Regions from separate parts of the Shewanella goraebulensis genome, predicted to be linked through region 1. Evidence: predicted binding sites of a transcription regulator. Region 1 holds the regulator's gene; the other holds the start of a gene.
What was found. The regulator sigma-54, encoded in region 1, starts transcription at its own class of promoters, with help from an activator protein. The targets are predictions, from matches to a motif close to GTTGGCACGNNNNTNGNNT.
Positions count from the first base shown of each region.

Region 2: the regulator sigma-54 is predicted to act here: its motif matches at 3,828-3,846, upstream of QPX86_RS04055 (P-II family nitrogen regulator).

Region 1 is NZ_CP126972.1:625,796-633,358, forward strand. It holds gene QPX86_RS02610 (HPr family phosphocarrier protein) at 1-128, opposite strand, end outside; gene rapZ (RNase adapter RapZ) at 137-982, opposite strand; gene ptsN (PTS IIA-like nitrogen regulatory protein PtsN) at 979-1,422, opposite strand; gene hpf (ribosome hibernation promoting factor) at 1,425-1,712, opposite strand; gene QPX86_RS02630 (RNA polymerase factor sigma-54) at 1,736-3,220, opposite strand; gene lptB (LPS export ABC transporter ATP-binding protein) at 3,424-4,155, opposite strand; partial or broken gene lptA (lipopolysaccharide transport periplasmic protein LptA) at 4,470-4,970, opposite strand; gene lptC (LPS export ABC transporter periplasmic protein LptC) at 4,987-5,547, opposite strand; gene kdsC (3-deoxy-manno-octulosonate-8-phosphatase KdsC) at 5,544-6,107, opposite strand; gene QPX86_RS02655 (KpsF/GutQ family sugar-phosphate isomerase) at 6,109-7,086, opposite strand; gene QPX86_RS02660 (calcium/sodium antiporter) at 7,155-7,563, opposite strand, start outside.
Region 2 is NZ_CP126972.1:979,088-986,650, reverse strand. It holds gene QPX86_RS04070 (tetratricopeptide repeat protein) at 298-1,527, opposite strand; gene QPX86_RS04065 (hypothetical protein) at 1,717-2,082, opposite strand; gene QPX86_RS04060 (ammonium transporter) at 2,182-3,432, opposite strand; gene QPX86_RS04055 (P-II family nitrogen regulator) at 3,443-3,781, opposite strand; gene QPX86_RS04050 (polymer-forming cytoskeletal protein) at 4,327-5,640, opposite strand; gene QPX86_RS04045 (helix-turn-helix domain-containing protein) at 5,870-6,490, shown strand; gene zapE (cell division protein ZapE) at 6,590-7,563, shown strand, end outside.

The DNA of each region.
Region 1 (7,563 bases):
GCTTGTTTTTCGCCTTGGATAAGCGTGATGCTCGCTTCAAACTCGGTGGCTAAAATAGCCAGCTTGGTGGCTGCTCTAGCATGGAGCCCGAGTTTGTTACTGATTGTAATTTCTTTTGAAATACTCATTGTGGTTGTCACAAGTCGAGCTCTCTGTGACGGGCGCTGACTTGGTGCTTACTATTACTAAAGCGCTTTGTTAGTTGGTCGGCAATGTAGACCGAGCGGTGTTGACCGCCTGTGCAACCGATGGCTATGGTTAAGTAGCTGCGATTATTGCGTTCAAGGTGCGGCATCCACGTTTCAAATAGGTTTTCAATTTGCCAAATGAATTTATTGACTAAAGGTTGTCTGCCTAAAAATTCTTGTACTGGCTGGTCTAAGCCAGTTAGCGGTCTTAGCTCTGTTTCCCAATGCGGATTGGGTAAGAAGCGCACATCAAACATAAAGTCTGCTTCAGCTGGCATACCATGCTTGAAGCCAAATGACTCAAAATGAATCACTAACTCTTTATCGATACTGCCCATTAATATTTGTCTGACTTGATCGCTGAGATCATAAATGGTCAATTGAGAGGTATCAATGTAGTGATCGACCATTTTAGCAATCGGTTCGAGTAAACGACCTTCTAGCTGAATAGCTTCTTGTAGCGAAATTTGGTTTTTAGATAGAGGATGTAATCGACGGGTTTCACTGTAGCGTTTAAGTAGAACCTGATCATTTGAGTTTAGAAATAAACTAATGATAGTCGTATCATCAGATAATAAGGCTATTTGCTCTTCTAGAACCTTGCCTTGCTCTTCAATATTTCGAACATCGACACTGATGGCGACAAGTTCGTTATTTCCCTTGAGCTGCTCAAGCAAACTGCCAATAAGTGGTAGAGGCAGGTTATCAACACAGTAATAACCTAAATCTTCTAATACCCTAAGTGCAACTGATTTACCTGAGCCTGATCGTCCTGATACGATGACAAGTTTCATGCAGTTATAACCTGATATAGTTCTGTAGCGTCATGACTCTTTCGAAGTCGCTTAAGGATTAATTTATCACTCAGTTTTTCAGCCATGGTAGACAGCGTACTTAAATGCTGTTGGCATTGATCTGAAGGAACTAGCAGTGCAAATAATATATCCACGGGTTTCTTGTCGATAGCATCAAACTCAATGCCTTCTTCACACTTGATCAAAATGGCTATCGGGTGTTCGATATCATTTAATCGACCATGGGGAATAGCTATGCCATTTCCAATACCTGTACTACCCATTTTTTCACGTGCTATTAAACTTTCAAAAATAGCCTGTGATGATAGGGTTGGGTACTGGGCAGCCATTAAATCGCTGATGAGTTCCAGTACTTTTTTCTTACTGCCCGGCGTGGCGCAGGTGGTGCACGCCGGTTGCAGAATGGTGCGAAGTTCCATTGTTAGTGTTTAATTAACTTCTCTTTATGTTTAATTACCTGACGGTCTAATTTGTCTATCAGGGCGTCAATTGCGACATACATATCTGCGTTTTGAGATACGGCAAAAACTTCACCTCCTTTGAGGTGTAATTTTGCTTCAGCAATTTGTTGCAGCTTCTGAACATTGAGCACAACGTGAACATTATTGATCTGTTCGAAGTGTCGTTCAAGCTTTGAAAACTTAGTTTGTACATACTCACGTAAAGATTGCGTGATTTCTACATGGTGCCCAGTCAGATTAATTTGCATAGATCATCCTCCATTACAAAGGCTTATAAGCTTTTGCGTTGGTTTGAGGGAGGGATGAGCATTGCTTCACGATATTTGGCGATCGTACGCCGAGCAACATTAATCCCTTGTTCAGCCAATAGCGTCGCCATTTTACTATCGCTAAGTGGCTTTTTCTGGTTTTCCGCTGCAACAAGCTTCTTAATAAAGGCACGAATTGCAGTAGAAGAACATTCTCCGCCATCATCAGTACTAACGTGGCTAGAGAAGAAATATTTTAGTTCAAAAAGTCCGCGAGGGGTGTGCATATATTTTTGAGTCGTCACACGAGAAATCGTCGACTCATGCATTTCAACTGCTTCAGCAATATCATTAAGCACCATCGGTTTCATGGCTTCTTCACCAAACTCAAAAAATCCTTGCTGAAATTGCACAATACAATTGGCCACTTTTAACAGGGTTTCATTGCGACTCTCAATACTCTTGATAAACCATTTTGCTTCTTGTAAGTGACCACGAATAAATTGGCTATCAGACTGACTTGCAGACCCTTTTGCCATGGCTGCGTATTGCTGATTCACACCAATTTTGGGCATGTTATCTGGATTGAGCTCTACGACCCAGCGGCCACTTTTCTTAAATACAGTCACATCAGGTATGACATATTCGTCTTTAATCGGCGTTATTTGTAAACCTGGACGCGGATTCAAGGTTTGAATAAATTGAATCGCTTCGCGTAAATCATCTTCTTTAAGCTTGGTTTTACGCATTAATAAGCGAAAGTCGCGGCCAGCAATTAAATCAAGGTGTTCACTAATGAGCAATTTTACATTGTCGATGCAGGGGATTTCATCTGGATATTGACCAAGTTGAATCATGAGACATTCACTTAAGTCTCTCGCTGCCACTCCTACAGGGTCAAAATGTTGCACGCGTTTAAGTACAGCTTCAACTTCGTCGAGTTCTATATCTTCAAGACCTAAGGCCTGCAATATGTCCTCAGTTGATTGGGTTAAGTAACCGCGTTCATCAACGGCGTCGATAATAGCTGTGGCAATAACAAGATCGTTTTCAGAAAAAGGAGTCAGGTTTTTTTGCCACTCAAGGTGTTCATATAAGCCTTCGGTGGTTTCACCTTGAAAAGGCATATCGTCATCACGAGCGACGGCCCCAGAGCCTGAACTAGGCGATGCGGTATAGACTTCATCCCATGTAGTATCCATCGGGAGATCTTCTGGCATCGACTCTTTGGTTAATGATTCCGTGGTATCAACGGTAGAGGTGTCTTTTTCAACGGTAACTTGGCTATTATCGCTAAAATCAGTGTCGGTTTGCTGGGCGTTTTCTTTTACGGGTTCTTTGGCTTTAGCAAACTCATCTTCGAGCTCAAGGAGAGGGTTTGAGTCAAGTGCTTGTTGAATTTCTTGCTGTAGCTCCAATGAGGAAAGTTGCAATAAGCGTATGGCTTGTTGCAACTGAGGGGTCATCGTCAGGTGTTGACCCATTTTGAGTTGGAGTGAGGCTTTCATTTACCGCTTATCCCTAATTGAATTTCATCATCGCGACTAACAATTGTGTGGGTCTAGCACCTTTTTATCGTTTTCTAGACTGACGTTAAACAATGCTTTGGTTTAGCATTTAGTTCAACGATAAGTTGAGTCTAGAACATAGCACTAAAAAGTGGGACTGATACTGGTCGCGAAATGCCATATTGTGCACTAAAGAATGCTAACTATAGCTTGAATTGCTCACCTAAGTATACTGACCTGACTTGCTGATTGTCTAAGATTTCAGCAGGCGTGCCTTCTGCAATTAAATCACCGTGGCTGACAATATACGCGCGCTCACACACATCAAGTGTTTCACGAACATTATGGTCTGTAATTAACACACCTAAACCACGACTTTTTAATTGTTGAATAATTTTCTTGATATCTATCACAGAGATAGGATCAACACCTGCGAAAGGCTCATCCAATAAAATGAACTTAGGATTGGCTGCCAATGCGCGTGCGATTTCTACCCGGCGACGTTCACCACCCGATAATGCCATGCCTTGGCTATCGCGAATATGAGTGATATTGAACTCTTCTAATAAGTGTTCTAATTCTTCAATGCGCTGCTCTGTGGTTAAACTCTTGCGGGTTTGTAACACAGCCATAATGTTATCGTGTACGGTCAGCTTTCGAAAAATACTGGCTTCTTGTGGTAAATAACCAATGCCTTTGCGAGCGCGGAGATGCATTGGATCTGCAGTGAGATCGTCAGAATCAATTAATATCCGGCCTTTATCGCTTTTAACTAAACCAACCACCATATAAAAGGTGGTGGTTTTACCTGCGCCATTTGGCCCTAATAGCCCCACAATTTGCCCAGTTTTAACTGTCAGGCTGACATTTTTAACTACTTGGCGGCTTTTATAACTTTTCGCCAAGTTTTCAGCTGTTAACGTTATTTGTGTCATTATTGAGTTTGCTCTAGCGCTGGTGCTTCAGGTAATGAATCTGTATTTGGCTTATCTTTAACTTGTTGGCCTTCAATTGAAGTCTCTATATTTGCTTCAGGTACTTCGATGACGGGCATTGCCGATTCAGAACTATTCTTGTGAGTATCAGTTTCTTCAGTAGTTGTTATGTCTGTAGAAGTTATTTCAGCATTATTGGCTTCTGTTTTCTCTTCACTGATAGATGTAGCTTGATTCTCAATGAGCTTTTCTGACTCTTCTGCTTTTGGTGATTCTAATTCAGGCTGCTCTGAATTATCTGTTGAGTCATTTAAATCTGGATAGTTTTCTGGTTGGAAAATCGTAATAACGCGATCTTTACCATCACCAGTACTTTCAGCAATCAATTGTTGCTTATCAATATTATAGCTAATCAAGTTACCAGTAACTTGGCTGCCAGCTTGATCAAGTTTAGCGTTGCCTTTTAGGGTCAAAATACTAGTAGCGAGTTCATATTTGATTTCATTCGCACTTGCAGTACCAATACGACCGTCATCTAATTCTTGGGAAAAGGTTGCTGGATTACCTGTGGCGATCATGGTTTTTTTGCCACCGGTTTCAGCACTAAATGCCCGTAATTCATCGGCATTAATGTTTATTGTACCTTGGGTGACTGTGACAGGACCAAAGAAAATAACTTGGTTATTTTTAATGTCGGCTTTCTGGCTCACTGCAGCGACTTTTAGTTCTTGCTGTAAGTCACCTTCTTTAGCGCTTACGCTAGTGGCCCCAATTAGGCTTATTCCAACTAGACTCATCTTTACAAAATTATGCATTGAGACAGTAAGGTTTTTACTTTGCTTCATACGTTCCTTCTACTTGACTTAAAAGCTCTAATTCTTCGGCATTTAAATCAGCGTAAAGGCCTAAGCCTTGTATATTAAAGTCTTGGCCTGAGACATAAATTTGTCGATCAGACGTCATGATCATGGTGTTCAAATCCAACGCCAACATACTCGTTGTCAGCGATTGTACTGGTTCATTGATGTTTATTGCATCAATAATAACATTATTTTGTAGGACTACTTTGCCAGTCTCTTTATTAAGCTTGCCTAAATCAGCAGTTAATTGCCACTCAGCTTCACCATTTTCTGGATATACAAGATAAACAGGTTCAGTGAACAAGGTTTCATTTGTCTGCTGAAAATGTTCCATGTGTTTAGCTGAAACGCGACTTTGGACTAAGCCTTGCTCGTTAAATTCAGTACTGCGTAAATCGTTAGCGATAAATTCTGGACGAGCAGGATCTGGCAGCTTAGTGGCTTCCATGGCACTGCGTTTTACTTGGACTTGCCAATATAAAATTAGTGCAGCGCCAAAAAAGGCTAGTATGGCCAGTGTGGTGCGGCTCATATACTCATTCCATGGGCAGTTTCGAATTTATCTTGGCTCACTAACAGTAAATCGGTTAACTCTCGTAGTGCTCCGTTACCACCATTGATACTAGTAATCATTTGGCAATGACGTTTTACATATGGGTGTCCATCAGCCACACATACCGCTAATCCGACTTCTTTCATGACAGGTAAGTCGACCATGTCGTCACCGATATAGGCGACCTCGTCAGGTTTAACATTATAAATACTCAGTAAGTCTTTAAACGGAGTGAGTTTATCGTCGACACCTTGATAAATGTGGCTGACACCTAAAGCAGTCATGCGATTTTCAACAATGGCCGATTTACGCCCCGTAATAACGGCAACATTAATGCCACTGGTTAAAATTGAACGAACGCCATAACCATCGCGAGTATGAAAAGCTTTGAGTTCTTCACCGGCATTACTTAAATAAATTCGGCCGTCGGAAAATACACCATCAACATCGCAGATGAGTAGTTTGATTTTTTTAGCGCGTTGCCAAATGTCATCACTAACAGGGCCATATAAACCTTGATGAACTTGTGTATCTGACATATTAAATGACTCCTGCTTTGACCATGTCTAGCATGTTAAGTGCGCCGACAGGGTGCTGATTGCTGTCAACAACGATTAAGCCGTTTATGCTTTTTTCATCCATTACCTGTAGGGCTTGCGCTGCTAAAATATCTGCACTAATTGTAATGCAGTTTGGCGTCATAACGTCGGCAATGGCGGTTGTACGTAAATTCTTTTCTGCATCAATCACTCGGCGTAAATCTCCGTCAGTAAAAATACCCACAAGTTTACCGTCATCATCGGTGACAGCTGTCATGCCTAAACCTTTATTTGAAATTTCGTATAAAGATTCAGTGATACACACATGACTGTTAACTTGAGGAACATCATTACCTTGATGCATGACATCTGACACTTTCAACAGCAGTTTTCGCCCTAAAGAACCACCTGGGTGCGATAAAGCAAAGTCGTCACGGGTAAACCCTTTAGCTTGCAGTAATGCGACCGCTAACGCATCGCCCATAACTAATGTTGCAGTAGTGCTTGATGTAGGTGCAAGCCCAAGTGGACAAGCCTCTTCCGGTACTTCAATACAAAGGTGCAGTTTTGATAAACGCGCCATATTCGAATCTGGTTTACCGGTTATTGCAATAACCGGTACGCCCATACGTTGAATAACAGGCAGTAAAGTGAGGATCTCACTTGATTCGCCAGAGTTTGAGATGGCGAGAATAATATCGTTTTTAGCGAGAGCGCCTAAATCACCATGGCTTGCTTCACCTGGGTGAACAAAAAACGCAGGAGTGCCAGTACTGGCAAGAGTCGCTGAAATCTTATTGCCGATATGGCCAGATTTGCCCATACCCATAACAATAACTTTGCCTTTGCACTGCAAAATTAGTTCACAAGCTTGTCCAAAAGCATCGGAATCAACGTACTGATATAGATTATCTAAAGCCGTTTTCTCGATATCGATGACCTGACGGCCCCATTGACGCAATTGTTTCTGATCTATCATAGGTCTCTCGCTCTGTTCCAATGCTAATCGAACATTAGCATTGGTGAGATAAAAATCTTTATGCCCCGTTATTGAGATTGAAATAAGACAATCTGGTACGCAATAAAGACGACTAATAAAATGGCGCCATGCCAGCGAGTAAGCTGCTTTTTGGCGCCACTGGATAAAACTAGAACAGCTAATGCGGTACTGGTACCCAGCACCATATAAAAATCTCGGCTGCTGGCATGAGCATCAATTTCACCAGGTGCGATAAGTCCTGGTATTGCCAATACTGCTAAAATATTAAATAAGTTTGACCCAACAATATTACCTATTGCTAAATCATCTTCTTTTTTAAGTACCCCAGCTATACATGCTGCAAGTTCAGGCAAGCTAGTGCCGACAGCAATAATGGTTAAACCAATGACTAAATCCGACAATCCAAATGTTTTGGCAATGCCGACAGCGCCAGTCACCATCCAGTCAGCTGAAAGC
Region 2 (7,563 bases), 350 kb from region 1:
GTTTATTTATGCCAAACTTAAAGGTTGGCAGTAAAGCATAACGCACAGCTTTATAATTCAAACAGTACCATACAATAATTCACTCAATCTATGGTTTTATCTAATTTATGAGTATAAATCACTGTTAATAAATAACTTTAAAATTAACATTTTAAAATAACTAATAAATTCATTTATTTCGGTTAACCGAGATACTTTCAGGCGTGCTTTGAGACGAAAATAAAAAACCATTTTCAGCGCTATCTGAAAATGGTTTTCTATGTTGAAGCTAATGGATGATGACTAAAAGTGTTAGAACTAATGCCGCATCATGGCTTGAAGCTTCCCTTTGTATCGATTTTGATTCGTTTGATCGATACTTAGATCGAGTGCTTTTTCCATATTCTTCTTCGCTCGTCTTTCATCACCCGTTGCCCAATAGGCACGTGATAATCCAAAATAAAACTCATGACGGTAATCTGCTCTGTCCACAGCACGCTTATACCATACTAATGCCTCTTGATATTGCTTTTCAAAGTAGGCTTGTTGAGCCATATCAAAATAATAAAATGGATTATTAATACGTGCGAGCTCCAGCACTTTATGAACTTGTTGCCACTCCTCTAATCTATCTTGCTCGCCTAGGATGATAGCTAAATTATATAAAGTGGTAATATTTTTAGACTCTAACTGAAGTACATGTCGATAAGCTTTTTCAGCTAACTCATCCATGCCTTTATGACGATAAATCACGGCTAACGTATTAATGCTATTTACATAATAGGGATCCAGTTCAATAGCCCTTTTAGCCAACGCATAAGCAAGATCGTATTGATTTTTAACCAGTGCTTCTGCTGCGACATTATTAAAATACATTCCAGCTAAAGTCTGTTTGTTTATCTGTTTTACTCTATAAGCTCTAACAGATCTTTCAGGTAAAAAATCTACTAATATCTCTGAACCTCTCATACTGAACGTATTCGCTTGGTCACGGTGAAGGAGCTTCATGTTCACGTGACCATTCACTAGATAAAAACCACCTCGCCTATCCCAGATAGGCTCAACATCAATATCTTGATATTTAACAGGTACATCAAGCACATCTGCGATAGCTGTCGACAACACCACCAGCGACATGCAATTTCCAGCACGCTCCTGTGCGGTTACGCTAGCCATTCTGGTGTAATGATCGCGATACTCAAAGCCACCGTTTTGAGCATTGATATATTCTGCTAACCATTTATTGACAGGCATTTTCTCACCAGTGATCCCAGCAGATCGCGCATACTGTCTCCTTATGTCATTTACCATTTCTTCGGGGAGCTCAAATATGGCATCTGTTTCAGGAATGGCAACAGCAGTAAAGTCACTGTCGCTAAAAAGTGAACTGGCTTTCGCGGTATTTTTTGCTTGTGATGTGCTGCTACAACCTGAAATGATGGAAAAAGAGAATAAGAAAATCAACAAATATAAGCTATGGATCAATAACCTAGCAAGCGCTGAAAACCCGCTAAAAATAAATATCGCACTTTCATTTTTTTGTAACATTTTTATGCTCCAGCTAATGCCTTTATTAAGCATAGATGCAAGTGCAAAAAATGAGACACTTAAACGTTACAAAACTTATCTAACAAACAGGTCAAACTATCGCTGTTTTCTTAAAAATGAAGATAAAACTTCAAATTTTTACGACAGAAATTATTGAGTCGATTTTACCTTAGAGTGAATATTAACAGACTAATTAGGTTTATCAGTTGAATGATGGTTAGAAGTATTTTTTGGTTGATCAATTTGAATAAATACCTCTTTGCCCTGATAAGGATAAGGTCGATAAGCATTACCAGAACAGTTAAAGTAATGGTACGGGACAGCTATAGGTAAGCAGCCAAAGGGTAGTGCCTGTAGTATTTGAATTTGCTGCTGCATACGGAGCATTTCTTGCCATTGATGATCTTGCTGAACTTGATCTCTAATCGCAAAAGCATCAAATGGCTCAGAAGCTTTACGCACAACCACTTTACCAGCCTGAGCAGTTTCTGCAGACAAGATCCAAAGCAATCCTGACATACTAATAATAGTAATGAGTTTAGCTAGCTTGTTCATATCAAAGCCCAATTAAATGCTTATACTAGTTTGAGTATAACAAAAAAGCAGAGCACTAAGGCTCTGCTTTTTTTAAGTTATTTCAAACTAAGTCATTTATTATCCAGCTGATTTAATTGAAACAAACTCAGGGTATGCATCAACACCACAATCTGAAGCATCCATTCCGTTATACTCTTCTTCTTCAGTAACACGAATGCCTACAGTCGCTTTCAGTACAAACCAAACAGCGAAAGAAGCAGCGAATACCCAAGCAAAGATAACTGCAGCGCCATATAACTGAGCACCAAAGTTAGCATCAGCATTTGAAAGCGGTACTAGCATTAAGCCTAAGAAGCCACATACACCATGAACAGAAATGGCACCTACTGGGTCATCAATTTTGATACGATCAAAACCAACAATTGAGAAGATAACCACACCACCGGCAACAATACCTGTCACAGCTGCCATCAATAATGAAGGTGATAATGGGTCAGCTGTAATAGCAACCAGACCAGCTAATGCACCATTTAGAATCATAGTTAAATCAGCTTTACCCCAAACAATCTTACAAACGATTAGCGCTGATACTGCGCCAAATGCTGCTGCAGAGTTAGTGTTAACGAAGATTTTTGCAACCGCTGAAGCATTTTCTGCATCAGAAACTAACAACTGTGAACCACCGTTAAAACCAAACCACCCCATCCATAAAATAAACATACCTAACGTAGCCATAGGTAAATTAGAACCAGGAATTGGGTTAACTGAACCGTTAGCGCTATATTTACCTTTACGAGCACCTAATAACAATACACCTGCGATTGCTGCCGCTGCACCTGCCATATGCACAATACCACTACCAGCAAAGTCAACGAAACCGGCTGCAGATAAGAAACCACCACCCCATGTCCAATAACCTTCAATTGGGTAAATAACGGCTGTTAATACCACAGAGAAAAGTAGGAAAGACCAAAGTTTCATTCGTTCAGCAACCGCACCAGATACAATTGACATTGCAGTTGCAACGAAGACGACTTGGAAAAAGAAATCAGATTCTAGCGCATGATCGGCACCGTCTGCTTGTGAACCGATTAGCGAACCAAATGATGGTAACCAACCTGCTTCAACATTATCTACATACATGATGTTGTAACCCACTAACAGGTACATCACACAGGCAATTGAATATAAACATACGTTTTTAGTTAAGATTTCTGTGGTATTTTTTGAGCGAACTAAACCCGCTTCAAGCATGGCAAAACCTGCTGCCATCCACATAACTAATGCACCTGAGATTAGAAAATAAAACGTATCTAATGCGAAACGTAACTCAGTGACTGTAGTTCCTAACGCTGCTAACTCTTCCATTTCAGCCCCCTTATAGTGCTTCGTTATCAAGCTCACCCGTACGAATACGGATTGCTTGTTCAAGATCAGTTACGAAAATTTTGCCATCACCAATCTTGCCTGTATGAGCCGCAGTGGTAATTGCTTCAAGTAATACTTCTAAATTTTCTGCTTTAGTAGCAATTTCTAGTTTTACTTTAGGAAGAAAATCGACTTGATACTCTGCACCACGATAAAGCTCAGTGTGTCCTTTTTGACGACCAAAACCTTTAACTTCAGTTACAGTCATTCCTTCAATGCCCATTCCAGCAATAGCTTCTCGGACATCATCCAATTTAAACGGCTTGATGATAGCGCTGACGAGTTTCATCTCGACCTCCAAAAGTGTGATTGTTATATATTTGTTTACAAATACAATTCAATCATCAGGCCAAACTTGTAAGCTTATGTTTTAAAACAAATAAGATTAAATCAGTCAGAAATAAAGGCATAGAAACGCACCAATAAAGTGCAGCTCGATTTCAGTGCGCACAAGATTAGCGCAGCAGGTTTTGTAAGGTATGGGATTCAAAACAGATTTCAAACTCATGTAAAAATAGCTCCTTATAACCCATAAAAGTCAGCTCTAATTTTTGGCATATGTGCATAATTGGACATAAATAAAACCGTGTAATGAGAATAATGACATCATTAAATAATCGCATTCATAAGGAGTCGAGTTACAAAATAAATGGCGTTAATTTAGGACATAACTACAAAATGGATGGTTAATTGGTCACTAAACACAGTCATGACAAAGTGTACAATTCAGAAGTTAATGCCAATAAAAAAGGCCCTCATTTGAGGACCTTTAAGATGTGATCTTTTTCTAAATATCAACAATATATTGCTAATTCAGATAACTAACTCTATTGACTATAGATTACCAGTTGAAGTTTCTTCAACTGCATCTGTAGGTTCAACAAGCTCAGTACGATCTTCTGCAAGTAAGTCAGCTAACAGACTATCTACTTTAGTTTTATCTACAACATCAGCTTCAGAAGCTGCAATCACTTCATCAGTTTCTACTGCAAGATCTGCTTCTAAATCAGCACTTGTTTCATCAAGCTCTGCTAATAATGCTCCTTGCTCAGTAACCGATGCAGCAACTGCATCATTAGTTACTGATTCAATACCTGAATTAGCATTTGTTCCAGCGGCATCTAATTGCGCTAACGCTGTTTCTGCATCAACTGCTTCTGCGGTACTCGGTGTTAATGCTTCAGCCACTTCTTCAACGATAACTTCTTTAACTGCTGGTTCAGATGTTACGTTTTGAGATGATGTAGAGTTAAATTGAGCCATTAAATCTTCGGTCAATTCAGGCTTCATTACAACAACGCCTGCTGCAGCAGCTAATACAACTCCAGCAACGACAAACTTAGCACCTGAACCGGATTTTTTCTCTTGCGCTTTTTCAGCTGCAGCTTTAGCCGCTAACTGCGCTTGAGGGTTTGGTTGAGGCTTAATTTCAAGTTTTGATTTTGGCTTTGGTGCTGTTTCAGCTTCAGTATTTTGCACAGGAGCTGCTTTTCGTTCTGGCGTTGGCGCAGTTCTGGGCTCAGCCTTGATAACAGGTTCAGTCATTTGAATGTCAGCGTCTAAATTATCCCTGATATCAGATATTGGCTCTGGCTTTACTTCTGGTTTAATCTCAGTTTTTACCTGAGGAGTGTCAACAGCAATGTTAGAAATAGGCTCTGCCATTACATTAACATTACTCACTTTTGCAGCCTGAGCTATCGGCGCCTCTGCAATAGGCGCTTCAGCCTTTGGGGAGGCGTACGCCGGTTCATCATTAAATGGTGCACTATAGGCAGCAACAGATTGTTCGTCCGCCGCTAATTCAGGTAAAACACCTTGCTCAGGTCCTTTTGTTCTAGCACCTAAGAATTGCCCGCCATCATAGATTTCCATCTTATGGCTTGAAACATCACCTTCAACTACACCAGAGCTTACGATGACGAGACTGTTACAGTGCAAAGAACCTTTAAATACACCACAAACTCGTAATTCTTGACAGTAAAGCTCACCGTCAATTTCGCCACCTACTTCAATTTTAACTTGGTCTGTTGAACGAATAACACCTTTGACTTGACCAGCAATCAAAGCAGGCCCCTTTACTGTCATTTCCCCATCCAGTGAAGTTTCGGGACCAATAAAAGTTACCCCGTTTCCTTTGTTATTCATACCCAGCAGTATCCTTTTTATTATAAATTTTCGACTTATAGTAAACTAACTAAATAAAAACAACAATAACATTACATTTACAATCCATTCACTTACCAATCAGTGCAAATTAATCTAATCCATTAATAACTTCAGTGTTTTCTAATTATATGTAATAATCTGTATCTGCTAGATTTGCAGACTATTGTTAAGGACTTCAATAGTTGATTGTTATAAACAAGGACGTAAGATGATTTTATCGGATATTTTCTTAGGTGATATTCCTGAGCCTTTGACGCAACAACTCTGTCAAATTACTGAACTACTCAAATGTAATACCATCAGCCATGACCCACTTGATTTCCATTGGCAACATGCTGATCAGCACAAAAAAATTCTCCTACACTTTGTTGATGATCCGAAACAGCATATACCTAATTTGTCTACCGAGCTTATCTCTGAAGGTAAACATTTGGCTTTTTGCACTAAGCTAAATTCAGATACTGAAACTTTATTGATTGCTAATGGATTTCACGGCGGATTAGCTATAAGCGCATCGATTATCGAAATCATCGAAGCATTAAAGAATATCGATAATAACAAGCTCTACTTCAGCCACGACTCAATGTCGCATTATATACAATCTCGTAATCGCCAACCTATCACCCAACGTCAAACAGAACTACTTTCGTTAACAACCAAGAAAGAACAGCAAGTGTTATCGTTAGTTTGTCAGGGCTTGTCGAATGAGCAAATTGCTGCAAATTTAAGTATCTCAATCAATACCGTTAAAATGCATATTCAAAATATTTTCAAAAAAACCAATGTTTCAAGCCGAGGTCAGCTGTTTTATGTATTTACTCAAGTGTAAATTTATAACCGATAAGAGAATTCAATTGCGACTTTAAGCAGAATTAATTGCTGATATACTTTCAATACTAATCCAACTAAGTTATTGAGTGACTGCAGCGTGACGACTGATTTATTACACTTTTATCGCGCTAAAATAGTGCAATCGCAATCCAATGAGTTAACTTCATCAAGCCAAGTATTCGTTGACGATCCCGATCAAAATCAAGCCCTCACCACACTTAACCAGCTATTTATCCAACTCAATAAACAACAAGGTGCAGAGCATATATCGGAAACGGAACAACCAACTAATCAATCACCTCAAACATTAGGCGTTTACCTTTGGGGGGATGTTGGCCGCGGTAAGACCTTCTTGATGGACATGTTTTATAGCAACCTAAATACCAATCGCAAGTTACGGTTGCACTTTCATCGCTTTATGGCAGAGGTACATCAGCAGCTCAATACAGCCAAGGGGATAAGCGATCCTTTAGTTCATATCGCACATTTATACGCTGACAAATACCAAGTTATTTGTTTCGATGAGTTTTTTGTATCAGATATTGGTGACGCCATTATTCTAGGGCGGCTATTCGAACATATATTTAACCAAGGGGTTATTTTAGTCGCCACCTCGAATATTGAAGTCAATCGACTTTATGAAGGCGGGTTGCAACGTGAGCGTTTCTTACCTTTTATTGAACTCTTAACGAAAAAAGTTCATCAAGTTGAACTCAAAGGGCTAACTGATCATCGTATAAACCAGCAATCCATTACACCACTTTCTGTACAACTCTCCCTTCAGCCATTAATGAAGCAGCAAAGCTTTATTGAACTAGCAGGTTTATATTACCCCCACGAAGCTGCAGTTTGCACTACACATGACACCATCATCATTTGTAATCGAGCTATTGAATATCAAGCTCGTGTGAATAAGCTCATTTGGTTCAACTTCAAAGATTTATGTGATGGGCCTAGGTCTCAGTTAGACTACATCGAAATCGCCAGCTTATTTGAACATGTTGTCATTGATAAGGTGCCACAACTGGGTGGTGAAGTGAGAACTTGGATTAAAGCTCGGGGAACAGAAGA